One region of the Streptomyces sp. NPDC057137 genome, then DNA from elsewhere that is predicted to be linked to it. Evidence: riboswitches for the same ligand, from Rfam matches in the RefSeq annotation. Region 1 holds a riboswitch; each other region holds the start of a gene.

Region 1 (10,300 bases):
TCGTCGCGATCCTCGACACCAACTGCGACCCCGACGAGGTCGACTACAAGATCCCGGGCAACGACGACGCGATCCGCTCCGTCACCCTGCTCACCCGCGTGATCGCCGACGCCGTCGCCGAGGGTCTCATCGCCCGCTCCGGCGCCGCCACCGGCGACTCCAAGCCGGGCGAGAAGGCCGCCGGTGAACCCCTCGCCGAGTGGGAGCGCGACCTCCTCGAAGGCGACAAGAAGGGCGACGCCGAGAAGCCCGCCGACGCCGCCGAGGCGCCTGCCGACGTCCAGACCTCCGCCGAGACGGAGAAGGTCGCCGACGCGGAGCAGGCCGAGGAGGCCGCCGCTCCGGCCGAGGCCCCCGCCGCCGAGGTCACCGAGGCTCCGGCTGCCGAGGCTCCGGCCGCGGACGCCGACAAGGCCTGACCTCAAAGGTTCGGTTGCTGACGGCGGGGGCCACGGGCCCCCGCCGTCCACCCGTAGATCTTCGACTTCCGAGAGAGATTCACAGACATGGCGAACTACACCGCCGCTGACGTCAAGAAGCTCCGCGAGCTCACCGGCGCCGGCATGATGGACTGCAAGAAGGCCTTGGTCGAGGCCGACGGCGATGTCGACAAGGCCGTCGAGGTACTTCGCGTCAAGGGCCAGAAGGGCGTCGCCAAGCGCGAGAGCCGCAGCGCGGAGAACGGCGCTGTCGTCTCCCTCGTCTCCGACGACAACACCTCCGGTGTTCTGCTGGAGCTGAAGTGCGAGACGGACTTCGTCGCCAAGGGTGACAAGTTCCTGGCCGCCGCCAACGCGCTCGCGGCGCACGTGGCCGCGACCGGCCCCGCCGACATCGACGTGCTGCGCGCCTCCGAGATCGAGCCCGGCAAGACCGTCCAGGCCTTCGTCGACGAGGCCAACGCCAACCTCGGCGAGAAGATCGTCCTGGACCGCTTCGCGCAGTTCCAGGGCGACGGCAGCTTCGTCGGCACGTACATGCACCGCACCATGCCCGACCTCCCGCCGCAGGTCGGTGTCCTGGTCGAGCTGGACAAGGGCAGCGTCGACGACGCCACGGCGGCCACGGTCGCCAAGGACGTCGCCCAGCACATCGCCGCCTTCGCGCCGAAGTACCTCACCCGTGAGGACGTTCCGGCCGACGTCGTCGAGAACGAGCGCCGCGTCGCCGAGGCCACCTCTCGCGAGGAGGGCAAGCCCGAAGCCGCGCTGCCCAAGATCGTCGAGGGTCGTGTCAACGGCTTCTTCAAGGAGGTGACCCTCCTCGACCAGCCGTTCGCGAAGGACAACAAGAAGTCCGTCAAGAAGGTCCTGGACGAGGCCGGTGTCACGCTGAAGCGCTTCGCGCGCATCCGCGTCGGCGCCTGACGTTCCGGACACCGTCCCGGGGCCGAGCACCCGGGACAGCGCAGTCGTACGCGATCGACGGTGGACCCCGCTAGGGTCTACTGCAGCCGCCGGCCGAACACGCGCCGGACGGCCGCAGATCTGACGAGGAGGCCATTGCCGCTAGGGACACAGACCCCACCGGCAATGGCCTTCTTCGTATGTGCACGAGGAGATCCCCATGAACAAGGGCGCGGACGCCACCCAGTCCACCGACGACAACAGCGACCCCGGCAAGAAGGCCGGGCGCTTCATGCTGAAACTGTCCGGTGAGGCGTTCGCCGGCGGGGGAGCGCTCGGCGTCGACCCCGACGTCGTACACGCCATCGCCCGCGAGATCGCCGCCGTCGTACGGGACGGGGCGGAGATCGCCATCGTCATCGGCGGAGGCAACTTCTTCCGCGGCGCCGAACTGCAGCAGCGCGGCATGGACCGGGCCCGCTCCGACTACATGGGCATGCTCGGTACGGTCATGAACTGCCTCGCTCTCCAGGACTTCCTGGAGAAGGAAGGCATCGACTCCCGCGTCCAGACCGCCATCACCATGGGGCAGGTCGCCGAGCCGTACATCCCGCTGCGCGCCGTACGGCACCTGGAGAAGGGCCGCGTCGTCATCTTCGGCGCCGGCATGGGGATGCCGTACTTCTCCACCGACACCACCGCCGCCCAGCGCGCCCTGGAGATCGACGCCGAAGCGCTGCTGATGGGCAAGAACGGCGTGGACGGGGTCTACGACTCCGACCCCAAGACCAACCCCGACGCGGTGAAGTTCGACGCGCTGGAGTACGGCGAGGTGATCACCCGCAACCTCAAGGTCGCCGACGCCACGGCGGTCACTCTCTGCCGCGACAACGCGCTGCCGATCCTTGTCTTCGAACTCCTCACGGAGGGCAATATCGCGCGCGCCGTCAAGGGTGAGAAGATCGGCACGCTCGTGAGCGACCGGGGCACCCGGGCCTGAACTCGGGCTGCCCCGCACGGGGATGGACAAAGCCCTGCCGGTCGGACACCGTGCAGGAAGAAGACGCGACGCAGGTTCCGCCGGCCCTGTAAGCACACCGGGCCCACTCAAGACACGCAGGAGCAAGTGGTGATCGAAGAGACCCTCCTCGAAGCAGAGGAGAAGATGGAGAAGGCCGTCCTGGTCGCCAAGGACGACTTCGCCGCGATCCGCACCGGTCGTGCGCACCCGGCGATGTTCAACAAGATCGTGGCGGACTACTACGGTGCCCTGACCCCGATCAACCAACTGGCCTCGTTCTCGGTGCCCGAGCCGCGCATGGCGGTGGTGACCCCGTTCGACAAGAGCGCGCTGCGCAACATCGAGCAGGCCATCCGCGACTCCGACCTCGGAGTGAACCCGAGCAACGACGGAAACATCATCCGGGTGGTGTTCCCCGAGCTCACGCAGGACCGCCGCAAGGAGTACATCAAGGTCGCCAAGACCAAGGCGGAGGACTCGAAGATCTCGATCCGCTCCGTGCGCCGCAAGGCCAAGGAGACGATCGACAAGCTGATCAAGGACGGCGAGGTCGGCGAGGACGAGGGGCGCCGCGCCGAGAAAGAGCTCGACGACACGACGGCGAAGTACGTCGCCCAGGTCGACGAGCTGCTCAAGCACAAGGAAGCCGAGCTGCTCGAGGTCTGATGAACGACTCTTCCTGGGGGGCCCCGCCGACCGCCGGCTACTGGGGACCGCCTGACCAGGGGGCTGCCCCGGCGGGTCCCGCATACGATGAGCTTGACGCACAGCAGACTCGGCCCATGCCCATCGTGCCCGACGTACCCGCGAGCGGCGGGGCCCAGGATGACGACCGGGGGGCTGCTCGGCCGGGCGGCCCCCTGTTCCGTGACGAAACGCCGCAGGAGCCCATGTCCGCCCCTCCGCCACCACCGCCGAAGAAGCGGGCAGGCCGCGACCTCCGCGCGGCCATAGGGGTCGGTGTGGGGCTCGGCGCGGTGATCGTGGCGTCGCTGTTCGTCGTGAAGGCCGTCTTCATCGGCGTCATAGTGGTCGCGGTCGTCGTCGGGCTGTGGGAGTTGACCTCCCGGCTCGACGAGAAGAAGGGCATCAAGGCGCCCCTCGTCCCGCTCGCGGTCGGTGGCGCCGCGATGGTCGTCGCCGGGTACGTACGGGGCGCGGAAGGCGCCTGGGTGGCCACGGCCCTCACCGCGCTCGCCGTGCTCGCCTGGCGCATGACGGAGCCGCCGGAGGGCTATCTCAAGGACGTGACGGCGGGCGTCTTCGCGACGTTCTACGTGCCCTTCCTGGCGACGTTCGTCGCGATGATGCTCACGGCGGACGACGGCGCACGGCGCGTGCTCACCTTCCTGGTGCTGACCATCGTCAGCGACACCGGTGCGTACGCGATCGGCTGGCGCTTCGGCAGCCACAAGCTGGCGCCGCGCATCAGCCCCGGCAAGACCCGCGAGGGCCTGTTCGGCGCCGTGGGATTCGCCATGGTGGCCGGCGCGCTGTGCATGCAGTTCCTCGTCGACGACGGCACCTGGTGGCAGGGCCTGCTGCTCGGTCTTGCCGTCGCGGCCAGTGCCACGCTCGGTGACCTGGGCGAGTCGATGATCAAGCGGGATCTCGGGATCAAGGACATGGGCACGCTGCTGCCCGGTCACGGCGGCATCATGGACCGCCTCGACTCGCTCCTGCCGACGGCCCCGGTGGTGTGGCTGCTGCTGGTGGTGTTCGTCGGCTCGGGCTGAGCCGTATCCGTACCGGTTACCCTGGTAAGGCCCGCCGTCCCGTACGGCGGGCCTTACTGCGCTCCGCGGTCGCGGGGCCCGTCACATGAGGTCTCCTGGCACCGGCAGTGTGCCCATGTCCCTCCCGCAGCCGGCGGGGAACACCGGCCTCGTCGTACCGAGGAGAAAACAGCTCATGGCACCGCCCAATCCCGGAGAGCTCACGTTTGTCGCGCCCCGTGGCGCCAAGAAGCCGCCGAGGCACCTCGCCGACCTCACGCCGGAGGAGCGTCGCGAGGCCGTGGCGGCGCTCGGCGAGAAGGCGTTTCGCGCCAAGCAGTTGTCGCAGCACTACTTCGCGCGGTTCGCGCACGACCCCGCCGAGTGGACGGACATTCCGGCCGCCGCGCGCGAGAAGCTCGCCACGGAGCTGCTGCCCGACCTGATGTCCGTGGTCCGGCACATCTCCTGTGACGACGACACCACCCGTAAGACGCTGTGGCGGCTGCACGACGGCACGCTCGTCGAGTCCGTCCTGATGCGCTACCCGGACCGGGTCACCATGTGCATCTCCTCGCAGGCGGGCTGCGGCATGAACTGCCCGTTCTGCGCCACGGGGCAGGCGGGTCTCGACCGCAACCTGTCCACGGCCGAGATCGTGCACCAGATCGTGGACGGTATGCGCGCGCTGCGCGACGGCGAGGTCCCCGGCGGCCCCGCCCGGCTCTCCAACATCGTCTTCATGGGCATGGGCGAACCGCTCGCCAACTACCGCCGCGTCGTCGGGTCGATCCGTCGGCTGACCGACCCGGAGCCGGACGGTCTCGGCCTCTCGCAGCGCGGCATCACCGTCTCGACGGTGGGCCTGGTGCCCGCGATGCTGCGATTCGCCGACGAGGGCTTCAAGTGCCGCCTCGCCGTCTCGCTTCACGCGCCCGACGACGAACTGCGTGACACCCTCGTGCCGGTCAACACCCGCTGGAAGGTGCGGGAGGTGCTGGACGCCGCCTGGGAGTACGCCGAGAAGTCGGGGCGCCGGATCTCCATCGAGTACGCCATGATCCGCGACATCAACGACCAGGCGTGGCGGGGCGATCTGCTGGGGCGGCTGCTCAAGGGCAAGCGGGTGCACGTCAATCTGATCCCGCTCAACCCGACGCCCGGCTCCAAGTGGACCGCTTCACGCCCCGAGGACGAGAAGGCCTTCGTCGAGGCCATCGCGTCCCACGGGGTGCCCGTGACGGTGCGCGACACCCGCGGCCAGGAGATCGACGGAGCGTGCGGTCAGCTGGCGGCGACGGAGCGCTGAGCGCGGCGAAGGGGCCCCGTCGGGGCCCATGTACGCTGGGGTTCGAACGAATTACATATTCCGACAGGGGAGCGCCACAGCGCTGAGAGTGCGGCAGAGGCTCGAGAAGAGCCTCACGGTCGCAGACCCTCTGAACCTTGCCCAGGTCATTCTGGGTAGGAAGTTCGGTCATCACTCAAGCTGTTGCGCCCTGCCCTGCTCCGGTTCGCCGGCGCGGGGCAGGGCCGCGTCTTCTCCTGGACATCCCAGGAGGAATTCAGTGCGTACCACGAAGAAGATGGCGGTCGGCGCCGTCGCCGCCGCGCTGGGGGTCTCCACGCTCGCCGCGTGCGGCGGCGGATCCGAGGACTCCACGGCGTCGGACGGCGCGAAGTCCAAGAGCGTGACGCTCGTCGCCCACGACTCGTTCGCCGCCTCGGACTCCGTACTGAAGGAGTTCACCGAGCAGACGGGCTACACCGTCAAGGTGCTCAAGAGCGGCGAGGCCGGCGAGGCGCTCAACAAGGAGATCCTCACCAAGGGTTCGCCGCAGGGCGACGTCTTCTTCGGCGTCGACAACACCCTGCTCTCCCGTGCTCTCGACAACGGTCTGTTCACGCCGTACGAGGCGAAGGGACTCGACCAGGTCCGCGCCGACGTACGGCTCGACGACGCCAAGCACCGTGTCACCCCCGTCGACACCGGCGACATCTGCGTCAACTACGACAAGAAGTACTTCACCGACAAGAAACTGGCCCCGCCGCAGTCCTTCGCCGACCTGACGAAGCCCGCCTACAAGGACCTCCTCGTCGTCGAGAACGCCGAGCAGTCCTCACCGGGCCTCGGCTTCCTCCTCGGCACCGTCGCCGCGTACGGGGACGACGGCTGGCAGGACTACTGGAAGAAGCTCAAGGCCAACGGCGTCCAGGTCGTCGACAGCTGGGAACAGGCCTACAACGAGGACTTCTCCGGCTCGGCGGGCGGCAAGAAGGCGAAGGCGGAGCGTCCGCTCGTCGTCTCGTACGCGTCGAGCCCGCCTGTCGAGGTCCTGTACGCCGACCCGCAGCCCAAGGAAGCGCCTACCGGCGTCGCCGCGGGCACCTGCTTCCGCCAGATCGAGTTCGCCGGCCTGCTCCAGGGGGCGAAGAACGAGGCGGGCGGCAAGGCCCTGCTGGACTTCCTGGTGAGCAAGACCTTCCAGGAGGACATGCCGCTCAACATGTTCGTGAACCCGGTCGTCGACGGTGCGAAGCTGCCCGCGCTCTTCACCGACCACGGCGCCGTCGTCGACAACCCGGAGACGGTGGCGCCGGAGAAGATAGCCAAGAACCGTGACGAGTGGATCCAGTCGTGGTCCTCACTCGTCGTCAAGTAGGCGCGGAGGCCGCCCGGAAGGGCGAGAGGCCCACGGGTAAGGCTGCCGCCGCCGGTCCCGTCGTCCGACGACGGGACCGGGGAGCGGGGCGCGCGGCGCGCGTCGTACGGCGCCGGGGGAGCGCCGTACGGCTCTGCCTCATGGCCGTACCCGTCGCCTTCTTCGCGGTCTTCTTCGCCTACCCCGTCGCCGCGATCGTCGGCCGCGGGCTGAAGGCGGACGGCTCCTGGCACTGGGGCAGGTTCGGCGACGTGCTGAGCCGGCCCGACATCGGGCAGGTGCTCTGGTTCACGACGTGGCAGGCTGCGGTCTCCACCGCCCTCACCCTGCTGATCGCGCTCCCCGGTGCCTACGTCTTCGCCCGCTTCCAGTTCCCCGGCAAAGAGGTGCTGCGCGCCGTCGTGACCGTGCCGTTCGTCCTGCCGACCGTCGTTGTCGGCACGGCGTTCCTCGCCCTGCTGGGGCGCGGCGGGCTGCTCGACGAACTGTGGGGCGTGCGGGCGGACACGACGGTATGGGCGATCCTCCTCGCGCATGTCTTCTTCAACTACGCGGTGGTCGTCCGCACCGTGGGGGGCCTCTGGGCCCGCCTCGACCCACGTCAGGAAGAGGCCGCGCGAGTGCTCGGCGCCGGGCGGTTCGCGGCGTGGTGGCGCGTCACGCTGCCCGCGCTCGGCCCCGCCGTAGCCGCCGCGGCGCTGATGGTCTTTCTCTTCACCTTCACTTCCTTCGGCATCGTCCAGATCCTGGGCGGTCCGGCCTACTCCACGCTGGAGGTGGAGATCTACCGGCAGACCGCGCAGCTGCTCGATCTGCCCACCGCCGCCGTTCTGACGATGGTGCAGTTCGCCGCCGTCGGCGCGGTCCTGGCGCTGCACGCCTGGACCGTACGGAGGCGGGAGACCGCCCTGAAACTGGTCGACCCCGCGCAGACGGCGCGCAGGCCGCGCGGAGTCGGCCAGTGGGCGCTGCTCGCCGGGGTGCTCGGCACCGTCCTCCTTCTGATTCTGCTACCCCTCGGCGTGCTGATCGAGCGGTCGCTCGACGGCCCTGCCGGGTACGGCTTCGACTACTACCGGGCACTTCGTTCGGTGGAGGCGAGCGGCGGCACGTTCCTCGTACCGCCGCTGGAAGCGGTCTGGAACTCCCTGCGCTACGCCCTGGTGGCGACGGTCATCGCCCTGGTCGTGGGCGGGCTGGCGGCCGCCGCGCTCACCCGCAGGGCGGGGCGCCTCGTACGGGGCTTCGACGCGCTGCTGATGCTCCCGCTGGGCGTCTCCGCCGTGACCGTCGGCTTCGGGTTCCTGATCACGCTGGACAAGCCGCCCCTGGACCTGCGGGCGTCGTGGATCCTGGTGCCGCTCGCCCAGGCATTGGTGGGGGTCCCCTTCGTCGTACGGATCATGCTTCCCGTACTGCGCGCCGTGGACGGGCGGTTGCGCGAGGCCGCCGCCGTTCTCGGTGCTTCGCCGTTGCGTGTGTGGCGGGAGGTGGATCTGCCGATGGTGCGCCGAGCGGTGCTGGTGGCCGCCGGATTCGCCTTCGCCGTCTCGCTCGGCGAGTTCGGTGCCACGGTCTTCATCGCGCGACCGGACCGGCCGACACTGCCGGTCGCCGTCGCGCGGCTGCTGGGGCGGCCCGGTGATCTCAACTACGGGCAGGCGATGGCGCTGAGCACGGTGCTGATGGTGGTGTGCGCCGTCTCGCTGCTGGTGCTCGAACGTATCCGTACCGACCGTTCCGGAGAGTTCTGATGGCCCTGTTCGCTCTTGAGGACGTGACCGTACGGTTCGGGCGGCGTACGGCGCTCGACGCGGTGGATCTGGAGATGGCCGCGCACGAGATCGTCTGCGTGCTGGGACCGAGCGGCAGCGGCAAGTCCACCTTGCTGCGCGTCGTCGCCGGCCTGCAGCCGCCCGACTCCGGACGGGTGCTGCTGGAGGGCACCGACCAGGCGGGTGTACCGGTGCACCGGCGCGGCATCGGACTGATGTTCCAGGATCACCAGCTCTTTCCGCAGCGTGACGTCGGCGGCAACGTCGCCTTCGGACTGCGCATGCGCGGCGAACCGCGCGCCGAACAGCGGCGACGTGTCGCCGAGTTGCTCGACCTCGTCGGCCTGCCGGGCGCCGAGCGCCGCGCCGTCGCTACGCTGTCCGGCGGCGAGCAGCAGCGTGTGGCACTGGCGCGGGCGCTCGCCCCCCGGCCCCGGTTGCTCATGCTCGACGAACCGCTCGGCCAGCTCGACCGCAGTCTGCGCGAGCGCCTGGTCGTGGAACTGCGCGGCGTGTTCGCGCAGTTGGGCACGACGGTGCTGGCTGTCACACACGATCAGGGCGAGGCGTTCGCGCTCGCCGACCGGGTCGTGGTGATGCGCGACGGACACGTCGTCCAGACCGGCACACCGGTGGAGGTCTGGCAGCGCCCGGCCTCCGCGTTCGTGGCGCGCTTTCTGGGCTTCGACAACGTCGTGCCGGCCACGGTGCACGGCGACGTCGCCGATACGCCCTGGGGCAGGATCCCGGTGCCCGCCGACTCGCCCCAGGGCCCCCGCACGCTGCTGGTACGTCCTGCGGGAGTCCGGCTTGGCGCCCCCGAGTACGGACTTCGCTGCACCGTGGGCGCGCGCACCTTCCGCGGCAGCCACGTCGCCGTCCTGCTGCGCCCCACGGACGGGCCGGAGGTGGAGGCGGAGTGCGGCCTCCGCGACGTGCCCGACGAGGGCGCGACGGTCGGGGTCTCCTTCGCCGCCGAGGACGTGGTGGTCCTCGACGAAAGAGAGCCGGAGTCGGCCGACGCCGAAGAGAGCACAGCTCCGACAGGCGACAACGGGGCGGACTGACGAGGTGTCACCCGGCACGTACGCCAGGTCGGTCAGCCCGAGAGCCGGGCCAGGGCCTCGGGAGCCTCGGTCACCGAGTCGACGAGCGCGATGCGCGATTCCATTGAGCGCTCCCGGGCCAACGACGTGAGCAGCGGCCAGGCAGGCAGCCGCTCCGTCCAGTGCGCGCGGTCGACCAGGACCATGGGCGTCGGTTCGCCGCGCGACTCGTAGTAGTTCGGCGTCGCGTTGTCGAAGACTTCCTGGACGGTGCCCGCGGCGCCGGGCAGGAAGATGACGCCGGCGTTGCAGCGGGCGAGCAGGCCGTCCTCGCGGGTCGCGTTGGCGAAGTACTTCGCGATGTGGCCGGCGAAGGCGTTCGGCGGTTCGTGGCCGTAGAACCAGGTGGGGATGCCCACAGAGCCGTCGCCGCCGGGCCAGCGGCCCCGTATCTCGAAAGCGGCGCGCGCCCAGTCGGAGATCGACGGGCTGAACGACGGTGTCTTGGCGAGGATTTCGAGGGCCTCGTCCAGCATTTCGTCGGGATGCGGGGCGGCGTAGGCGCCGAGGTTGGCCGCCTCCATGGCGCCGGGGCCGCCGCCGGTCGCGACCGTCAGCCCCGTACGGGCCAGTTCGCGGCCGAGACGCGCCGCCCCCGCGTACGCGTCGGTGCCCCGTGCCATGGCGTGGCCGCCCATCACGCCGACGACCCGTGCGCCGACGAGGAGTTCGTC
Region 2 (10,300 bases), on a different contig from region 1:
GTCGTACGGACTCGATCCGCGGCACACCCCGGCGGGCGCCGCGCTGCTGCCGTACATGGAGCAGACCTTCGGCAGCTGGTACGTACAGGGCGGGATGCGGGCGCTGGCGCACGCGGTGTACGAGCGGTGCCTGGCGCGCAGGGTGGAGTTCGTCTTCCACGCCGATGTGACCCGGATCGTCGAGAAGGACGGCCGCGCGGCCGGTGTCGAGCTGGCGCCGGGGCCGTCCGTCGGCGCCGCCACGGTCGTCGAGGCGGACCACGTGGTGGCGGGCACGGCTCCCGCCGCCCTGGTGGGCGAGGAACTGTGGCGGGACGGCGACGTACGGCCCAGGGGCGGGGGCGGGGGCGCGGGTGTCGGGACGCCGTCGGTCCCGGGCAGGTTCACAGTGTTGCTGGCCCTCCGTGGCGGCAGGCCGGACGGCACGGCGCACCGTACGGTGGTCCACTCCCCCGCCCGGGGCGACGAGGCCGGCGCCGTGTTCTCGGGGCGGACGGCGGAGCGGCCCACGGTCACGGTGCTGCGGCCCGACGACCCGACGACGCGTCCGGACGACGGGCACGAGGCGGTCACCCTCACGGCGACCGTCGCACCGCACGGCCCGGTGGACTGGACGGACGCCGGGCTGCGTGAGCGCTACGCCGATGTGCTGGTGGAGGCGGCCTGCGCCGCCGTGCCCGAGCTGCGGGAGCGGCTGTGCCGGCGGGAGATCCGTACGCCGGCCGACACGGCGGCCACGACCGGGGCGCGGGGCGGTTCGGTGCCCGCGCCGTCGCTGGCGGGCGCCGGTGGCCGGCTGCTGCGTCCGGCGAACACCACGCGGCTGCCCGGTCTCCATCTCGTCGGCGGCGAGGCGCACCCGGGCGGTGGGCTGGCGCACGCGGGGATGTCCGGGGCGCTGGTCGCCGGGCTGATCGTCGAGGGGGCGGACTTCCGCGGCTCGCGCTGAGCCACGGCGCGGCCGGGTGAACTCGCGAACACATGGCGGGAGTTGAGCGACCGTCAGGAGCGGTCAGTAGCGGTACTGCTGCTCGTCCTGGTTGGGGTCGTAGCCGTAGCTCCGGGGCTCCTGCTGCGGCATCGGGGGGACGTTCTCGCCCTCGCGCTGCTGCGGGACCCAGACGCCGCCGGGGGGCGTGTCCGCGCCGTACACCGGCTGGCCGGTCTGACCGTTCGGGTCGGCGTAGGGGTCCGCGTACTGCTGCTGGCCGCCGTAACTGTCGTACGAGCCGTAGGAGTCGCCGTCGGTGGTCGCGCCGCTGTACGGGTCGGTGTAGGCGGCGTACTGCTGCTGGCCGGTGCCGTAGTCGTACTGGCCGCCCTGGCCCGCGTACGCGTCCTGCTGACCGGCGTAGCCGTCCTGCGCGCCGTACACGTCCTGGCCCTGGCTCGCGTAGGGGTCCGTGGCACCGTAGGCGTCGGTCGCGCCGTACGCGTGCTGGTCCTGGCCTTGGCCCTGGCCGGCGTAGGAGTCCTGGCCCGTGGATGTGTCGTAACCGGCGTACGGGTCGTAGTTGCCGTACTGGGTCGCCTGGTAGGCGGCGTCGCTGTACACGCCGTACTGCCCGGTCTCGTCGGGCATCGGCTCCGGCTCGTAGACGGACGCGGCGTACGGGGGCTCGTCGGGGACAGGACCCGCGAGGTCCTCGGGAACGGCCGCGACGGGCTGGTACTCCAAGTCCGAGACTTCCAGGCTCGGTTCGCGTGTCTCGGCCTCACCGGCGCCGGCCCTGCGGCGGCGGCTCGCGCCGGGGCTGCCGCCGATCGCCCAGCCGGTGGAGAAGCCGCGCCGGAACGACAGCGTCACATAGGTCTGGCCGACCGCGAACGCGATCGCGCCGACCGCGATGACCAGGACGGAGGCGAGCAGGACACCCAGCACCACGCCGACGAAACCCGTGAAGGCGAGAAGTCGCCAACGGAGCCGCGCCTTGTACTGGAGGAGTACTTCGCCCAGCAGCCACAGCGCGACGATGCCGAACGCGATGTAGAGGACCGTCCAGCCCATGCCCGCCCCTCTCCTGCGGTCACCGCCCCGGCGCGGGGCGGGTACGACCGGTCACGACTGCTCGTGCAGTCCGAGATTCTTGTAAATTTCGAGCGTCGCCGTGGAGTTGTTGAGTGTAATGAAGTGGAGTCCGGGGACACCCTCCGCGCGCAGCGTCGCGCAGAACTCCGTCGCGTACTCGATACCGATGGAGCGTACAGCGGCGGGATCGTCCTTGACGGAGAGGATCCGTTCTTTCAGCGCCGGGGGCAGGACCGCGTTGCTGAGCTGCGAGAAGCGCTCCAGCTGCCGGACGTTCGTGATCGGCATGATCTCCGGGATGATCGGAGTGTCGCAGCCGGCGGCCGACACCTTGTCGCGCAGCCGCAGATAGTCCTCGGGGTCGAAGAACATCTGGGTGATCGCGTAGTCGGCGCCCGCGCGGCACTTGGCCACGAAGTGCCGGACGTCGCTCTCCCATTCGGTGGAGCGCGGGTGCATCTCGGGGAAGGCCGCGACGCCGACGCAGAAGTCGCCGGACTCCTTGATCAGCCGGACCAGATCGGCCGCGTACTCCACGCCCTCGGGGTGCTTGACCCACTCGCCCCTCGGGTCGCCGGGCGGGTCGCCGCGCACGGCGAGGATGTTCCTGATCCCGGCATCCGCGTACTGGCCGATCATGTTGCGCAGCTGGGCCACCGAGTGGTCCACGGCGGTGAGGTGGGCGACCGGGACGAGCGTGGTGTCGGAGGCGATGCGCTGGGTCGCCTTGACCGTGCCCGCGCGGGTGGAGCCGCCCGCGCCGTAGGTCACCGAGACGAAGTTCGGGGCGACGGCCTCGATCCGGCGCAGCGCGTTCCAGAGGTTCCGCTCGCCCTTCGCCGTCTTGGGCGCCCAGAATTCGAACGAATACGACAACTCGCCGGTCGCGAGCAGGTCACGCACCGTACGGGCGTGATCCGTCCTGATCGAAGCTGCTCCGAGGGCCATACCGAAAGGTTATCGAGGGGTGTGGCGATCACCCAACCAGAGCAAGAGATTTTGTCCGTTTCACACCATCCCCGCCCATCCTTCGGGCGGTACGGACATGCGGTACGGACATGCGGTACGGACTCCGGCCGGGGCCGGCGAGGACGCCCGGGACGTCAGGCGACCCGGTCGCGGACACGCTTCGCGAGGCCGGCGGCCGCCGTGGCCGGATCGTCCGCCTCCGTGAGGGCCCGGACGACCACGACCCGGCGGGCCCCGGCGTCCAGCACCTCGTCGAGGTTGCCCGCGTCGATCCCGCCGATCGCGAACCACGGGCGCCGGGTGGCCAGCGACGCGGCGTACCGCACGAGGTCGAGGCCCGGGGCGGGCCGGCCGGGCTTGGTGGGGGTGGGCCAGCAGGGCCCGGTGCAGAAGTAGTCCACGCCGGGCTCGCCGGCCGCCGCCATCGCCTCGGCCTCGGAGTGTGTGGAGCGGCCGATCAGCAGGTCCGTACCGAGGATGGCGCGGGCGGCGGAGACGGGCAGGTCGCCCTGGCCCAGGTGCAGCACGTCCGCGCCGATGGCGTGCGCCACGTCGGCCCGGTCGTTCACGGCGAGGAGCTTGCCGTGGCGCCGGCAGGCGTCGGCGAAGACCTGGAGGTGCTCCAGCTCCTCGGCCGCCTCCATGCCCTTGTCACGCAGCTGCACGATGTCCACACCGGAGGTGAGGACGGCGTCCAGGAACTCGGGGAGATCCCCCTGCCGCTTCCGCGCGTCCGTGCACAGATAGAGCCGGGCGTCGGACAGCAGATCGAGTGCGCTGGGCGCACCGGGCGCTGCGGGCATGCGGGTCTCCCCCGTCGGATCGAGATCGGTATCTGTCGTATCTGGGGGTGGGGCCCGGCGGTGCGCGCCCGGGGCCCCGCCCCGCCCACGGCCGGACAGGGCTCAGACGGCGAGCGCCTGTGCGCGGCGCTTCACCTCCGTACCGCGATTCTCGCTGAGGGCCTGCGCGGGCGTGCCCGGCAGGGACGGGTCGGGAGTGAAGAGCCACTCGAGCATCTCTTCGTCGGTGAAGCTGTCGTCCCTCAGGAGCGTCAGGGTCCCCGCGAGGCCCTTGACCACCTTGTCGCCGTCGATGAAGGCGGCCGGCACCTGGAGCGCGCGGTTCTCACCGCGGCGCACGGCGATCAGCGTGCCTTCCTTGACGAGCTGGCGTACACGCGTCACCTCGATATCGAGCATTTCGGCGATATCGGGCAGGTGGAGCCAGGCAGGGACGAGAGCATCGATCTTTGCGTCAATCTCAGTCACAGGACAAGCCTGCCATCCCGGACTGACAGTCGGAAGCCGAGCCGGGTCAGAGGGCCGTCAGTTTGAGCGGTACGGCGGGGTCGGCGGCACGCTCCGTGTCGATCCGGGCGCCCGACGCGACGAGCTTGCGGCCCTGCGCCAGATCGCGCGGCCTGCCGACGGCCAGCAGCGCCACCAGCGCCCCGTCACGCAGCCAGAGGACCGACCAGGCGGCGCTCGCCGGGTCGCCGCGCCACAGCAGGGTGTCGGCCCGCGCGTGATGGCCCGCGTACTGCACGAAGCGGCCGAACTGCTCGGACCAGAAGTACGGGACCGGGTCGTACGGCTCGTGCGACTCCCCGACGATGTCGGCGGCGACCGTACGTGGCCCCTGGAGCGCGTTGTCCCAGTGGTGCACCATCAGCCGCTCGCCGTAGCGGGCCGAGGGGAACGAGGCACAGTCCCCGACCGCGTACACGCCGGGCTGTGAGGCGCGCAGCCGGTCGTCGGCCGTGACGGCGCCCTCGGGGCCCGTCACGATGCCGGAGCCCGCCAGCCAGGCCGTGGCGGGTCTGGCGCCGATGCCCACGACCACCGCGTCCGCCGCCAGCTCGCGGCCGTCGGCGAGGACCACCGTGCCGGGTTCCACGGCTGCCACGCGCGCGTGGGTGAGGAGTTCGGCGCCGCTCTCCGCGTACCAGTGCGCCATCGGAGTGGCGACCTCGGCGGGCAGGGCGCCGGCGAGGGGACGGCCCGCGGCCTCGACGACGGTCACCGCGCAGTCGGCCTCCCTGGCCGCGGTGGTGAACTCGGCGCCGATCCAGCCCGCGCCGACCACGACGATGTGCCGCCCGCGGTCCAGGACGGGGCGCAGCCGCGCCGCGTCGTCCAGGGTGCGCAGCAGATGGACACCGGGCACGCCCTCGGCGCCCGGCAGTGTGATCGGCTCGGCGCCGGTGGCGATGACGAGCACGTCGTACGGAACCGGCCCCGCCTCCGTGTCCAACTCCCGGTCCCCGGGACGCACACCGGTCACTTCGAGACCCAGCCGCAGTTCCACGGAGAGCGCTTCGAAGTCCACGTCGAAGGCCGAACTCTCCGCCGTCCCCAGGAGGACGGCCTTCGAGAGCGGGGGCCGGTCGTAGGGCTGGTGCCGCTCGGCGCCGATGAGGGTGACGGGGCCGTCGTGGCCCAGTTCGCGCAGTGCCACGGCGGTCTGCACACCCGCCATACCCGCGCCGACGACGACGGTGCGCCGCTCGTCCGTCTGCTTCCGCTGCTCGCTCACCCGATCACCTTAAGGACCCGGCCGGGACGACGACTCCCTTACAGGGCGCGGGGACAGGGGGTTACGCTGACTCCCGAAGCACTTATCGGCAGTAGCGAACAAGAGACTTCACACCTCGCGGGAGCCCGCACGCAGCGGGCTGAGAGGGAGGCTGACACGGCCTCCGACCGTACGAACCTGATCCGGGTCATGCCGGCGAAGGGAGGAGCTGGACGCCCATGCGGTCATCTCATACCGACGTCCTCGTCGTCGGGGGCGGGATCATCGGCCTCGTCACCGCCTGGCGGGCGGCGCAGCGCGGACTCGGCGTCACCGTCGTCGATCCGGAGCCGGGCGGCGGCGCCGCGCAGGTCGCCGCCGGAATGCTCGCCGCCGTCAGCGAACTCGACCACGGCGAACAGACCCTGCTGGGGCTGAACATCGCCTCCGCGGGGCTCTACCCCGACTTCGTCGCCGAGTTGGAGTCGGTCTCCGGCCAGGACACCGGCTACCGCGTCTGCGGCACGCTCGCGGTCGCCCTCGACACCGACGACCGGGCGCAGCTGCGTGAACTCCATGCCCTCCAAAGGAGGTCGGGTCTGGAGTCGGAGTGGCTCACCGGCCGCGAGTGCCGGCGGCTGGAGCCGATGCTCGCCCCGGGGGTGCGCGGGGGTCTGCGGGTCGACGGCGACCATCAGATCGACCCGCGCCGGCTCGCGGCCGCCCTGGTGACGGCCTGTGAGCGGGCGGGGGTGGTCTTCCACCGGGCCTGGGCCGAGCGTCTGCGGGTGGTCCGGGACCGGGCCGCCGGGGTCGCCGTCGGCGGCGGCGCCGAACTCGGCGCCGACCAGGTCGTCATCGCCGGGGGCAGCCTCAGCGGGCAGCTCGCGGGCGTGCCGGACGACGTCCTGCCACCGGTACGCCCCGTGAAGGGCCAGGTTCTGCGGCTGACGGTGCCACGCCCGTACGCGCCGTTCCTGTCCAGGACGCTGCGGGCCGAGGTCCGCGGCAGCCACATCTATCTGGTGCCGCGCGAGAACGGCGAGCTGGTCGTGGGCGCCACGAGCGAGGAACTCGGCTGGGACACGACGGTGACGGCGGGCGGGGTGTACGAACTGCTGCGCGACGCCCACGAACTCCTTCCCGGCATCACCGAACTGCCGCTCACCGAGACCCGTGCCGGGCTGCGGCCGACCTCGCCGGACAACGCCCCGCTGCTCGGGCCGACCGCCCTGCCGGGGCTTCATCTGGCGACCGGGCACCACCGCAACGGGGTGCTTCTGACGCCCGTCACCGGTCAGGTGATGGCGACCGTGCTCACGACGGGCGAACTGCCCGACGACGCGCGGCCCTTCACACCGGGCCGCTTCTCCCCCGGCTTCGCGCCCGGCTCCTCGCCGGGCTTCTCCCCCGCCGTCTCCGTAGGTCAGGAGCAGCACGCATGACCGACACCACGCATTCGTCCGCGCGGGGATCCGTGACCGTCTCGGTGAACGGTGAGGCCCGGGTCCTCGCCGGCCCCGTCACCCTCGACGTCCTCGTCGCGACCCTCACGCCCGCCCCGTCGGGCGTCGCCGCCGCGCTCAACGAGACCGTCGTCCCGCGCGGGCGCTGGTCGGCCACCACCCTGTCCGACGGCGACCGCGTCGAAGTCCTCACCGCCGTCCAAGGAGGCTGAGCCCGATGTCCGACGACCGGCTCGTCATCGGCGACTCCGTCCTCGACTCCCGCCTCATCATGGGTACGGGCGGCGCGCCCAGCCTCGACGTACTGGAACGGTCCCTGATCGCGTCGGGCACCGAACTCACCACCGTCGCCATGCGCCGGCTGGACCCCACCGTGCACGGCTCCGTCCTGTCCGTGCTCGACCGGCTGGGCATCCGGGTCCTGCCGAACACGGCGGGCTGCTTCACCGCGGGCGAGGCTGTCCTCACCGCCCGTCTCGCGCGGGAGGCGCTGGGCACCGACTGGATCAAGCTCGAAGTGGTGGCCGACGAACGGACGTTGCTGCCGGACCCGATCGAACTGCTCGACGCCGCCGAGACGTTGGTGGACGACGGCTTCACCGTCCTGCCGTACACGAACGACGATCCGGTGCTCGCCAGGAAGCTGGAGGACGTGGGCTGCGCGGCGATCATGCCGCTCGGCTCCCCGATCGGGTCGGGTCTGGGCATCCGTAACCCGCACAACTTCCAGCTGATCACCGAGCACGCGCGCGTGCCGGTCATCCTGGACGCCGGGGCCGGTACGGCGTCGGACGCCGCGCTCGCCATGGAGCTGGGCTGCGCGGCCGTCATGCTGGCGTCGGCGGTCACCCGCGCGCAGGAGCCCGTCCTGATGGCCGAGGCGATGCGGCACGCGGTCGAGGCGGGCCGGCTGGCCCACCGCGCGGGCCGCATCCCGCGCCGGCACTTCGCCGAAGCCTCGTCTCCTACGGAGGGGCTGGCGCGGCTGGACCCGGAGCGGCCGGCGTTCTGACGGCGGTCTCAGGGGGCCGGCGGCCGTTTGCCGCGATGTGGTGTGCGTGCTGTCACAAGACGGCCCCAGTGGCGTGTCAGGCCTGACCCGGGGCTGCGGGAGTGTCGGTGGCGGCTCGTAGACTCGGCCGGGTGGATACGACGCTCAAGGACCCTCTCGTCGGGCAAGTGCTCGACGGCCGTTACCGCGTCGACGCGCGCATCGCCGTCGGCGGCATGGCGACGGTCTACCGGGCCGTCGACACCCGGCTGGACCGGGTCCTGGCCCTGAAGGTGATGCACCCGGCCCTGGCGACCGACGCCGTCTTCGTGGAGCGCTTCATCCGCGAGGCCAAGTCCGTGGCGCGGCTGGCGCATCCGAACGTGGTCGGGGTCTTCGACCAGGGCGCCGAGGGCGCGTACGTCTATCTGGCGATGGAGTACGTCGAGGGCTGCACGCTGCGGGACGTCCTGCGCGAGCGGGGCGCTCTCCAGCCGCGTGCCGCGCTCGACATCCTGGAGCCGATGCTGGCCGCGCTGGGCGCGGCCCACCGGGCCGGTTTCATCCACCGGGACATCAAGCCGGAGAACGTGCTGATAGGGGACGACGGCCGGGTGAAGGTCGCCGACTTCGGTCTCGTACGGGCCGTCGGCTCGGTCACGAACACCACGGGCACGATCCTCGGCACGGTCTCGTATCTGGCACCGGAGCAGATCGAGTACGGCACGTCCGACACCCGCGTCGACGTGTACGCGTGCGGTGTCGTCCTGCACGAGATGCTGACCGGCGCCAAGCCGCACGGCGGCGACACCCCCGCGCAGGTGCTCTACCTCCATCTGAACGAAGACGTGCCCGCGCCGTCCGCCGCGGTGCCCGGGATGGCGATCGACCTGGACGAGCTGGTCGCGGCGGCCACCGCCCGCAATCCGGAGATCCGCCCCGAGGACGCGGTGGCGCTCCTCGCGCTGACCCGTCGGACGCGCGCGGCGCTCGACGACGCGCAGCTGGACGCGGTGCCGCCGCAGGCCACGACGGCCTCGACGAGGACCGCGCCGGCCGACGCCGGGCCGCAGGACCGCGCTCCCGGCACGAACGGCGCGGGAGCCTCCGGCGGCACGGGCGTCGGCACCGCGTCGGAGCCGTCCCAGGACAGCCACGGCGGCACCGCCGACAGCGGGGCCGGGCGCTCCCGTAACGCCTCTCTCGCCTCCGTCGCCTCGCACGACGCCTCCGACAGCGCTTCCGCCAGCAGTCTCGGCGACGGCTCCGACGACCGTACGAGCGTGATTCCGCGCCGCGTCCGCCCCCACGCGGCGTCCGACGGGTCCGATACGCCCGGCTCGTCGGCCGCCTCCTCGGGAGACGGCGTCCGCCGCACCAGCCGGCTCACGATGCCGCCGCCGGGACCGCCCGCGCCGCCCCATCAGCCGCCGGCGCGCCGCCGCGGCGGGCGCGGCGGCCACCGACCCCGCAGAGGCGTTCTCACGATCGTGGTGGCCGCGCTGCTGGTGCTCGGTGTGGGCGTCGGTGTCTGGTACATCAACTCGGGGCAGTTCACCCGCGTCCCCTCGCTCCTCGGGCAGACCGAGCAGGTCGCGAAGAAGCGCCTGGGCGACGCCGGCCTGGACGCGAAGGTGGGACACGACTTCAGCGAGACGTTCGAGCGCGGCACGGTCATGCGCACCGACCCCGAGCCCCGCTCGCGGATACGGGGCAACGGTTCGGTGACCCTCGTCATCTCACGCGGCCCGGAGATCGTGCGGGTCCCCGACCTGGCCGGTAAGTCGCTGGCCGACGCCAAGGACGCCCTGAGGAAGGCCGGCCTCGCGCCCGGGGTCATCACCCGGTCCTTCGACGAGGAGACCGACCAGGGCGCCGTCATCCGCTCCCAGCCGAAGGCGGGCACGGAGCTGCGGCCCGACGCCGGAGTGGCGCTGGTCGTCAGCAAGGGCAGGCCGGTCCACATGCCTGACGTGACCGGTCAGTCCGAGGAGGAGGCGACCGCCTCGCTCGAGGACGCGGGACTCGACGTGAAGATCGCGGCCGAGCGGGTCAACTCCCCGGAGGACGCCGGAGCGGTGGCCGAACAGTCGGCGAAGGAGGGCAGCAAGCTCGCCCGGGGCGACACCGTCACGCTGACCATCTCCAAGGGCCCGCGGATGATCGCCGTCCCGGACGTCACGGGGAAGTCGATAGACGACGCCAGGACCCAGCTGACGGAGGCGGGCTTCGAGGTGGAGGTCGACCGGAGCTTCCCGTTCCTGGACGACACCGTGTCGAAGCAGTCCGTCGACGGCGGCGAGAAGGCCGCCGAGGGCAGCACCATCA
Region 3 (10,300 bases), on a different contig from region 1:
GTCGGTCAGCGCCGGCGCGAGGAACGCGCCGATCAGGCCCATGTCGTGGAAGAGCGGCAGCCAGTTGCAGCTCACGTCCGTGTCGTCGATTCCCAGCCCCCCGGCGATGGAATCGACGTTCGCGAGCAGGTTGGCGTGGCTCAGTACGACGCCCTTCGGGCTCTCGCTGGTGCCCGAGGTGTACTGGACGAGCGCCGGATCACCGGCCGCCACGTCCACGTACACCGGCGAGGTCGCGCGCGTCAGCGCCACGTCGAGGATCTGGAACTCACCGTCGGCGCCGCCGAGCGCCGGCTCCAGCAGCCCGCCCAGCATCTTGTCGGAGAGCACGACGCGCACCTTCGACTGGCGCATCACGAGCACGATCCGCTTCAGATGGATGTCGAGCGAGGCGAAGCGCACCGGCGGCGGTACGGGCACGGGCACCGCGCCGGCGGCGAGCACGCCGAAGAACGCGCGGGCGAAGTCGATCGAGGTGGGGAGCGCGACGGCGACCCGCTCCCCCCGTACGACGCCGCGCTCCAGCAGTCCGCAGGCCAGCTGCCCGGCCTCGGCGTGGAGCTGGCCGAAGGTGACGCGCTCGGCCTCCTCGTCCCCGCGGAACAGGCGCATACCGTGGCCTGTTCCGCGGGCGGCGACGGCGGCGAGCGCGTCGACCAGGCTCACGCCGAGGTCTTCTGCCGGCACAGGTCCTCCACCACGCCCTGGAACTCCCCGATCGTCTGGACCCGGAAGGTGACCTCGTCCTCTATCTCGATGTCGAACGCCTTCTCGGTGGTGAGGACGATCTGGAGCACGCGCATCGAGTCGACGTTGGGGAGGGAGCGGAAGTGCTGGTCGGGCGTCAGACCGGCGGCGGGTATGTCGAGTTCGTCGGCGACGATCTGACGGATCTTCTCGCGGACGGCTTCGTCGGTGACCGCGGTGTCGGTGGTGACCGCGCTGTCAGCGGTGGTGTCGGTGGTGACTGCGGTGTCGGTGGTGTCCATGTGTGGTCAATCCCCCTGTGTGGTGGTCCTGTTGGAGGCCCGGAGCGCGTCGACGAGTCCGGTCGGCAGTCGTGTGCCGTACGTGCCGAGCACTTCGTCCGTGAGCAGGTGGAACGTGCCGTCGGCGGCGGCCACGAGATCGCCGCCCGGCAGCCGGATCTCCCCGGAGGCACGTACCGACAGCGCGTCGCGCTTGGTGATCTCGGCGTGCGCCGTGTACTCGGCGCCGGTCTCCATGGGCCTGCCGTAGCGGATGCGCAGGCCGGTGGTGAAGGCGGAGATCCGGTCGGACCGGTACACGGCCTGGGCCAGCGTCTCGTCCAGGATCGCGGCCACGATCCCCCCGTGGATGACACCGGGGAACGACTCGTAGTCGGCGCCGAGCTTGATCCGGGTGCCGAATCCGTTGCCTTCCTCCTCGAAGACCAGCCGCAGTCCGATGGGATTGTGCGGGGCGCAGCCGAAGCAGTTGGCCGTCTCGGCCGCCGCCTCGCCGGCACTGTCTGTGGTGAACGCTGACTCGGGCAAACCCCGCTCCTCAGGTCGTGACTGTCGCTGTCGGCGCCGGTCAGATGAGCGAGCGGAGCTTGCGCTTGACGTCCTTCGACGACTCGATCGAGTCGTCCTCGACCAGCCGTCGCACCATCGACAGCACCTTGCCGTCGGCCGCGTCGGTGGCGCCCGCCTGGATCGTCTCGATACGCCGGACGCCCTTCGCGGACGTCGAGTGCGGGTAGAAGTGCCCGGCCGGGTGCTTGAGTCCGTCGCTGCGGTCGGCCAGCCAGACGTACGCCATCTTGAGCGCGGCGATCTGGCTCTCCCGGTTGCCGTCGCACAGCTCCTGCGTGAAGACGTAGAACGCGCGGGCGTGCCGGGACTCGTCACGGCCGAGGAGCTTCCAGATGCCCCGGACCACGGGCTCCTTGGTCTCGGCGGCGAGCGCGCGATAGAGCTCGGCGGCGCGTGCCTCGGAGATGATGTTCATCATCAGGGTGCCGACGCGGGTGTCGCCCATCGGGTACGGCTCGCGCTTGTACAGCGCGTGCTTGGAGCGGACCTTGACGCCCAGCTTCTCCAGGCAGCGCGCCTGTACGAGCGAGTGCCGCGCCTCCTCGGCGCCCCAGCTGAGCGCCCAGGACGAGAAGCTGGTCTCGCCCTCCCACTCGCGCAGGAAGTTGTGCGCGCCCGGCAGGGTGCCGAATTCGATGATCGCCGCCTCGGTGAGGAAGTCGACCTCCTCGGCGCTCATCAGCTCGGGGTTGAGCTTGTCGAGTTCCAGCTCACGCCAGTCCCAGCGGGTGGTCTCGAACCAGTCGAAGATCTTGTTCCACGTCATGTCGAGGTAGAAGTCGGTGTAGAGCGGGTCGAGGATCAGCGAGCCGTGGGCCCGCATGCCTATCTCCACGGTGTCGGCGAATCCGAACCCGTCGAAGGAGGCCGGGGCGATGATGTCCTCGACGTCGTGCACCTCGGCCCAGCCGGGTACTTGGCCGCCGGCGCCTTCGCCGACCACGTACACCCGGGTCTTGGCGAAGCCGCGCATGCCGCGCAGGCTCCGGACCGCCGCCGGTGCCGAGGAGCCGCTGCCGCCGATGAAGGCGACGGCCACGTCGGTGCCCGGTTCGAGGTCGTTCAGATAGCGCTCGAAGGTGTCGGGGGTGGCCCGGTCGAGGCCGATCTCGCCGAAGCGGGCGAGGGAGAGCTGCGGGCCGAGGGCGAGCGCGGGCAGACAGTCGACGAAGACGACGCGCGTCTTGCTCGTACTCACGAGGCCGTCGGTGCCCAGGACGCCGTTGGCGCCCGTGCCGAGATTGATGCTGGTACTCATGACGTTTCCTCTCGAAGGAGATGGTTACGTGCTCGCCGGCGCCCGGGAGCCACGGGCGGCAGGACGCGAGGTCATGCCGAACGCGGTCGCGGCGCCGAGCATCATGAAGATTCCGATCGCGATCCAGGCGTGGACGAACGCCTCATGGGTCGCGTCGTAGGTGAGCGGAGTGCCGAGGATCGCGACCAGCAGGCTGATTCCCAGCACGCTGCCGATCTGCCGGCTCATGTTGACCACCGCGCTGCCCGTGGAGAACCGGGCGGCCGGCAGGTCGGTCGTCGCGGTCGCGAGGATCGTGGGGAGCGCGAGGCCCACCCCGACGCCGCCCACCAGCCAGCCGGGCAGCAACTCGCTCGCGTAGTGCGGGCTCTGATCGATGCTCACCGCCATCAGCACCACTCCGGCGGTGCACAGCAGACAGCCGATGGCGACCATCCGGCCCGCCGGGACGCGTGCCGCCAGCTTCGCGGCGACGATCGCGGCCAGCGGGACCATCAGCGGGCCCGGGGCGATCCCGAGTCCCGTACGCAGCGCGGAGTACTGCCACACCTGCTGCATCCACAGGATCGCGGTGAGCAGGTTCGCGGCGAACGCCGCGCTGAAGGCGATCGCCGTCACGTTGGACCAGACGAAGGCCCGTACCCGGAGCAGCGCCGGTTCGATCACCGGGGAGGCGTGGCGCAGCGACCGGAACCAGAACACCGCGGTCCCGAGGACCGCGCCGGCCAGCACGGCGGACGTCCGGACCGCGGACCAGTCGTTGATCTTCACCAGGCCGAGTGCCAGCAGCCCGATCGAACCCGTCAGCAGGGCGGCTCCCGGCAGATCGGGCAGCCGGGTCACCGTCGCCTCCTTGGAGTCGGGGACGATACGTACGGCCACGACCAGGGCGAGGACGCCGATGGGGATGTTCACCAGGAAGATCCACCGCCATGACGCGCTGACGAGCAGCCCGCCGAAGACCGGCCCGGCCGCCGCCGCGAGCGCCGCGCTCGCCGACCAGATCCGTACGGCGCCGGCCCGCCGGTCCGGCGGGAAGGCCGAGAGCAGCAGACCGAGGCTGGCGGGGGTCAGCGCCGCGGCGCCGACCGCCTGGAGCACCCGGAAGGCGACCAGCTGCCACAGCGACGTCGAGACGGCGCAGGCGGCGGACGCCAGGGTGAAGAGGGCTACGCCGAGAAGGAATCCGGCCTTGCGGCCGTAGCGGTCGGACAGCCGTCCCAGGGGCACCAGGAGTGCGGCGAAGACGATCGCGTAGGCGTTGAGGACCCAGGAGAGGTCCGCGAGCGACGCGCCGTCGAACTCACGGCCGATGGCGTCGAAGCCGACGTTCACGATGAAGAGATCGAGCCCGGCCATGAAGGCGGCCAACGACAGGATCCCGAGCAGCAGTCCGGAGTGCGGCGGCGCCGGTGACGGCGGTGCCGATGCCGATGGGATGGGGGCGGGCGTTGGTTGTCCGGTGCCGGCTTCTGTGGCCAATGCGGTCAATCCCTCGGGACGGTGGGAATGTCGGTGGAGCGCTCTGCCGCCTGCCGTCTACGGGACTCATCCGATACGTATCCCATGTCCCGGTACAAGGGATTCCGGCCCGTCCCCACCTTTCACGGCCCCAACCACCACTTTGGTGGGAGTCCCGACTACGACCTACGGAGCACGGCACGGCACGAGCACGGCACGACGAAGGCCCCCGACCGGGACCGGTCGGGGGCCTCTCCGCCATGCGATACGTCCGGTCAGTCCGCCAGCGGCAGATAGACCCGGTTGCCGCTCGCCGCGAACTCCTTCGACTTGGCCGCCATGCCCGCCTCGATCTCGTCCTGCGAACCGCCGTGGTCACGCCGGATGTCGTGCGAGATCTTCATCGAACAGAATTTCGGCCCGCACATCGAGCAGAAGTGCGCGGTCTTCGCCGGCTCGGCGGGCAGTGTCTCGTCGTGGAACTCCCGCGCCGTGTCCGGGTCGAGCGCCAGATTGAACTGGTCCTCCCAGCGGAACTCGAACCGCGCGTCCGACAGCGCGTCGTCCCACTCCTGTGCCCCCGGATGCCCCTTGGCCAGATCCGCCGCGTGCGCCGCGATCTTGTACGTGATGACGCCGGTCTTCACGTCGTCGCGGTTCGGCAGGCCCAGGTGCTCCTTGGGGGTCACGTAGCAGAGCATCGCCGTGCCCCACCAGGCGATCATCGCGGCGCCGATGCCGGAGGTGATGTGGTCGTACGCCGGGGCGACGTCCGTCGTCAGCGGGCCGAGCGTGTAGAACGGCGCCTCCTCGCAGATCTCCTGCTGGAGGTCGATGTTCTCCTTGATCTTGTGCATCGGGACATGGCCGGGGCCCTCGATCATGGTCTGCACGTTGTGCCGCTTGGCGATGGTGTTCAGCTCGCCCAGCGTCCGCAGCTCGGCGAACTGCGCCTCGTCGTTGGCGTCGGCGATCGAGCCGGGGCGCAGGCCGTCACCGAGGGAGTACGTCACGTCGTACGCCGCGAGGATGTCGCACAGCTCCTCGAAGTTCTCGTACAGGAACGACTCCCGGTGGTGCGCCAGGCACCACGCCGCCATGATCGAGCCGCCGCGCGAGACGATGCCGGTCTTGCGGCGGGCCGTCAGCGGCACGTAGCGCAGCAGCACGCCCGCGTGGACGGTCATGTAGTCGACGCCCTGCTCGGCCTGTTCGACGACGGTGTCCTTGTAGATCTCCCAGGTCAGCTCCTCGGCCTTGCCGTCGACCTTCTCCAGCGCCTGGTAGAGCGGCACGGTGCCGATGGGGACGGGGGAGTTGCGCAGCACCCACTCGCGGGTGGTGTGGATGTTGCGGCCGGTGGAGAGGTCCATGACCGTGTCGGCGCCCCACTTGGTGGCCCAGGTCATCTTGTCCACCTCCTCCTCGATGGAGGAAGTGACCGCGGAGTTGCCGATGTTGGCGTTGACCTTCACCAGGAACCGCTTGCCGATGATCATCGGCTCGATCTCGGGGTGGTTGACGTTGGCGGGCAGCACGGCGCGGCCGGCCGCGATCTCCTCGCGTACGACCTCGGGCGCCACGTTCTCCCGGATGGCGACGTACTCCATCTCCGGAGTGATGTCGCCCCGCCGGGCGTACGCGAGTTGGGTCACCGCCTGCCCGTCGCGGCCCCGGCGCGGCTGGCGCGGGCGGCCGGGGAAGACGGCGTCGAGGCCCCGTAGATCAGTCGCTCCGCTCCGGAGGAGGCCGCCGCGGGGCGAGGTGTGCTTGAGGCCGTCGTCCTCGGGGCGGACGGGGCGGCCCGCGTACTCCTCGGTGTCGCCGCGGCCGATGATCCAGTTCTCCCGGAGCGGTGCGAGCCCGCGCCGTACGTCGGTTTCGACGGTGGGGTCGGTGTACGGCCCCGACGTGTCGTACAGCGTTACGTCGTTGCCGTTGGTGAGATGCACCTGACGGACCGGCACCCGGAGGTCGGGGCGTGAACCTTCCACGTACCCCTTGTGCCAGCCGATGGATCGCGCGGCAGACGTGTGTGTGTCCTGAACGGTCATGGAGACCTACTCCCTACGCCGGCATTACCCGGTAACAGGTTCGGCGGTCGACGCAGCTCAGGGATCCGGGGAAACCCCGGAACTCCACAGTCAGCGTCCTCTCAGCCCGGTGCTCCGAGCTCCCGCGTGTGTAAAGGCACCACCACGCTAACGCGATGTCGGGCGTGCTGAACAGGGGGCCTCCGTCGTTCTTGCGATGATCGGTCGGTGACCTCACCCCAGCAGACACCCGATACGCATGGCCACTCGCACAGCCACGGGCCGGCCGCGCCGGTCTCCAAGCATCTGCGCAAGGTCATCGCCGCGGTGCTGATTCCCTTCGCGACGGCCGTCGTTGTCGGACTCGTCGTGCTCTGGCCCGGTGGCGCCCCGGCGCACGAACGCACCGGTGTCGGCTTCGACCGGCAGACCGAGCAGGGCCGGGTGGTGAAGATCGAGCAGATCGACTGCAAGGACGTGAACGCCGCTCAGGTCCCGCCGACGGGCGACACGTCGACGCCGGAGGGTCGTGCGGCACAGCGCGCGCAGACCGGGGACTGTGTGAAGGCGACGGTCGAGGTGACGAGCGGCAAGGACAAGGGGCGTACGTTCGTCGAGGTCGTCCAGCCGGACGCGCCCCGGCAGTTTCACGTGAAACAGGGCGTCGTCGTCGCCTACGCGCCCGACGCGCCGCGTGATCTGCAGTACTCGGTCACGGACGTGGACCGCACGATGCCGATGGCGCTGCTGGCCGGGATCTTCGCGCTCGCGGTGATCGTGGTGGGCCGGCTGCGCGGGCTGATGGCGCTGGTCGCGCTCGTCATCTCGTTCGCCGTACTGACGCTGTTCATCCTGCCGGCGATTCTCCAGGGCTCGAATCCGCTGATCGTCGCGGTCGTCGGCGCGAGCGCCATCATGCTGATCGCGCTGTATCTGTGCCACGGTCTGACGGCCCGTACGTCGGTGGCCGTCCTCGGCACGCTGATCTCGCTGCTGCTGATCGGGCTGCTGGGCTCGCTGTTCATCGGCTGGGCGAGTCTGACGGGCAACACGGACGACAACACCGGACTGATCCACGGTCTGTATCCGGAGATCGACATGAGCGGTCTGCTGCTGGCGGGCATCATCATCGGATCGCTCGGCGTGCTCGACGATGTGACGGTCACCCAGACCTCGGCGGTGTGGGAGCTGCGTCAGGCGGATCCGACCATGGGGCCCCGCGCGCTCTACCGGGCGGGGATCCGGATCGGCCGCGACCACATCGCGTCGGTGGTCAACACGCTCGTACTGGCCTACGCGGGCGCGGCGTTGCCGCTGCTGCTGCTCTTCACGATCGCGGAGTCGAGTGTGGGGACGGTGGCCAACAGCGAGCTGGTGGCCGAGGAGATCGTACGGACCCTGGTGGGGTCGATCGGTCTGGTCGCGTCGGTGCCGGTGACCACGGCGCTGGCGGCACTGGTGGTGTCGGCGGACCGGCCGGGGGCGTCGGGGGGATCGGCGACGGAGACCGCGACGGGGGCGCCGTCGGGGGCACCCTCGGGCGGGCCGTCGGGAGCATCCTCGGGACCGCTGTCGAAGGCGTCTGTCGGGGCGCCGTTCCGGGGTCTGCGGGCGCGCGGCGGAGGTGGGCGGCGCCGTAAGGCGTAGCCCTCCAGCCCTTCGGGGGCAGGCGCCGGGGGCGGGCGCTCAGCCCGCGTTCTCCTCCGCGAGGATGCGGCCGAGCGTCTCCTCCAGGTTGGTCTCGAAGTCCCCGAGGGCCATCTCCTGGCCGAGCGGGACCAGCCGGTCCGTGCGGTCGAGGAAGGCGACCAGCGGCGGTGCGCTGACCCGGAACAGGGCGTGCTCGGTGCCGACCTGCAGTCGGATGTGGACGTCGGAGAGTTCTTCGGGCTCGGTCGGCGAGATGTACACGTCGCCGTCGCCGCTGGGTTCGTTGATGCCGTCGACCAGCAGCTCGCGGCCGAAGGCCCAGGTGACCGGGGCGTCGCCGGGCAGATGGAACGTCATTCGCACCGCGTAGGGGTCCGTCGTCTCGTAACGGAGTTCCACGGGAATTCGGAATGAGAGCTCTTCGGAGACCAGGAAACTCATCAGGACTTCGGCCTGAACCAACTCGCGCATCATGTACCCCGCAGTGGATGACGGAAAGTTACGGAGAGTAAGAAATTCAGAGTGATTTCGGGGGTTTGAGGGGTGAAACGTCCGGTATTGATGCCCCTTGATCCTCTTCTTAATCGTCCAGCACGCAGTAACAGATCACAAGGAGTGATATTTCAGATACTGATAGAGAATTCCAGCGAGCCGATCATGTTTCCGATCTCTTTGCATAGCCGTTCGACAGCGGGAAGCAGTCTTTCCTCCTGATGCAGCGGCACGGACGTCGCGAGCGCCGCGACCGTCGACCCGGCCCTGATCGGTACGGCGGCGCAGACCTGGCCGAGCACGTACTCCTGCCGCTCGAACACCGGTCCCGTACGGCCCATGGCGGCGAGGCGTGACAGCAGTGTGCGCCGGTCGGCGACCGAGAAGGGGGTGAGCGGGCCCACGGGGTGCCGGTCCAGATGGTCCCGGCGGGCGTCCTCGTCGAGCTGGCTCAGCAGACACTGGCCGATCGCGTGCGCGTGCGCGGTCTCGCGGAAGTCCGCCCATTCGGCGACGGCGGGCGCGGCGGGGCTGTCGGCCACGGCGACGATCTCGATCTCGCCCGCGCGGTAGATCGCGAAATACACCGGCGCCCCGATCAGGTCGCGGCAGTGCTCCATCGATTCGGCCATGGTGCGCCGGGCCCGGCCCAGCTGCGGGCCCGCACCGCTCACCAGGCGGTCCACCGCCTCCCCGAGGAAGAACACACCCTTCTCCCGGCGGAGATAGCCCTCGTGGGTCAGGGTCCGCAACAGGTGATAGGCGGTGGGGAGGGGGAGACCGGCCTCGCGCGCGAGCTGTTTCGCCGGGGCGCCGTTCGGATGGGCGCCGGCCGACTCCAGCAGGCGCAGCGCACGTCGCACCGAACCGATCAGGGTTGGGGCAGCTGACGTGGTCGCTGTGGCCAAAGGTCACCCCCAGGCGTACTGACGGGCGTGCGCCCGCTCGCGGGGGCCGCCCCCGCGCCTGCCACACCCTCGGGGGACCTCGAACAGAGTCTGAGGTCCGGCGCCGAGAAATCGCACAATGCGTTGGTCAAATCGACCATCGACGCTGTTTTCGCAGGATGTGGCAGAGGCTTGCCACTCTAATGGCAGCTTCTGAGGAGGGAGTGGTTTCGTCTCCGCCTTTCCCCCGCGCGGGCTAACGGCGGGGGTGCGGCGCCGCCCCCGCCGGGGGCGGCGGGGGGACGGGGCGGGGGCCTACCGGTCGCCGCGCGAGGACGAGGAGGAGGTGAACTTCCGTACCGCGAAGACGAGCCCGCCGACCAGGGCCACCAGGATCAGCGCCTTGAAGACCAGCGCGATCACAAATCCGACCACGCTCGCGATCAGCCCGCCGAACACGACGAGAACGACCAGGGGCAACGCGATCCACTTCACCCACCAGGGCATTCCCGCGACAATTTCCCGTACCGCCATCGTCCTTACCTCGTTCCGTGAGTCCTGGGTCCCGACGTTCGTTCCGCTGCCTTCGATGCTAGAGCGGCGCGGGCCGGAGCGGAGGTCCCGGAGCCCTGGATCTCCCCTGATCCGACCCTGACGGAATCGTGAGGGTGGGCCTCAGCCCTCCGGAGGGGAGAAGACGACCATCACCCGCAGGTCCTCGGTGATGTGGTGGAACTTGTGCGGCGTACCGGCCGGGACGTAGACGACGCTGCCGCGCCCGACCTGCGTCGTCTCCATGCCCACGGTGATCGCCGCCCGCCCGCTCACGACGAAGTAGACCTCGTCCTGGCGGTGCGGCTGCTGCGGATCGGTGGTGCCGGCGTCCAGCGCGTACAGGCCGACGGACATATTCCGTTCCCGTACAAACTGCAGATATGCCCCATCGTTGGCGGCACGTTC

The links. A riboswitch is a leader RNA that binds a small molecule or an ion and turns the genes downstream of it on or off. The one in region 1 is predicted to bind thiamine pyrophosphate.
Region 2: linked by a shared signal. The riboswitch ahead of thiO (glycine oxidase ThiO) and the one ahead of ACFT9I_RS17195 (thiamine ABC transporter substrate binding subunit) in region 1 are both predicted to bind thiamine pyrophosphate.
Region 3: linked by a shared signal. The riboswitch ahead of thiC (phosphomethylpyrimidine synthase ThiC) and the one ahead of ACFT9I_RS17195 (thiamine ABC transporter substrate binding subunit) in region 1 are both predicted to bind thiamine pyrophosphate.

What each region holds. Positions count from the first base shown of each region.
Region 1 is NZ_JBHUUW010000018.1:29,143-39,442, forward strand. Features, by position in the region: gene rpsB (30S ribosomal protein S2) at 1-419, shown strand, start outside; gene tsf (translation elongation factor Ts) at 507-1,367, shown strand; gene pyrH (UMP kinase) at 1,567-2,346, shown strand; gene frr (ribosome recycling factor) at 2,476-3,033, shown strand; gene ACFT9I_RS17185 (phosphatidate cytidylyltransferase) at 3,033-4,103, shown strand; gene rlmN (23S rRNA (adenine(2503)-C(2))-methyltransferase RlmN) at 4,279-5,391, shown strand; TPP riboswitch at 5,447-5,571, shown strand; gene ACFT9I_RS17195 (thiamine ABC transporter substrate binding subunit) at 5,651-6,745, shown strand; gene ACFT9I_RS17200 (ABC transporter permease) at 6,886-8,499, shown strand; gene ACFT9I_RS17205 (ABC transporter ATP-binding protein) at 8,505-9,587, shown strand; gene ACFT9I_RS17210 (LOG family protein) at 9,620-10,300, opposite strand, start outside.
Region 2 is NZ_JBHUUW010000106.1:6,413-16,712, reverse strand. Features, by position in the region: gene ACFT9I_RS38550 (phytoene desaturase family protein) at 1-949, shown strand, start outside; gene ACFT9I_RS38545 (hypothetical protein) at 1,013-2,008, opposite strand; gene metF (methylenetetrahydrofolate reductase [NAD(P)H]) at 2,060-2,977, opposite strand; gene thiE (thiamine phosphate synthase) at 3,133-3,801, opposite strand; gene ACFT9I_RS38530 (Rv2175c family DNA-binding protein) at 3,904-4,269, opposite strand; gene ACFT9I_RS38525 (NAD(P)/FAD-dependent oxidoreductase) at 4,316-5,479, opposite strand; TPP riboswitch at 5,644-5,758, shown strand; gene thiO (glycine oxidase ThiO) at 5,755-6,960, shown strand; gene thiS (sulfur carrier protein ThiS) at 6,957-7,193, shown strand; gene ACFT9I_RS38510 (thiazole synthase) at 7,199-7,993, shown strand; gene ACFT9I_RS38505 (PASTA domain-containing protein) at 8,125-10,300, shown strand, end outside.
Region 3 is NZ_JBHUUW010000007.1:169,305-179,604, reverse strand. Features, by position in the region: gene ACFT9I_RS09070 (fatty acyl-AMP ligase) at 1-687, opposite strand, end outside; gene ACFT9I_RS09065 (acyl carrier protein) at 663-989, opposite strand; gene ACFT9I_RS09060 (PaaI family thioesterase) at 996-1,517, opposite strand; gene ACFT9I_RS09055 (ferritin-like domain-containing protein) at 1,558-2,817, opposite strand; gene ACFT9I_RS09050 (MFS transporter) at 2,842-4,299, opposite strand; gene thiC (phosphomethylpyrimidine synthase ThiC) at 4,554-6,332, opposite strand; TPP riboswitch at 6,326-6,468, opposite strand; gene ACFT9I_RS09040 (YibE/F family protein) at 6,540-7,958, shown strand; gene ACFT9I_RS09035 (SsgA family sporulation/cell division regulator) at 7,998-8,432, opposite strand; gene ACFT9I_RS09030 (IclR family transcriptional regulator) at 8,585-9,316, opposite strand; gene ACFT9I_RS09025 (DUF5326 family protein) at 9,656-9,874, opposite strand; gene ACFT9I_RS09020 (cupin domain-containing protein) at 10,016-10,300, opposite strand, start outside.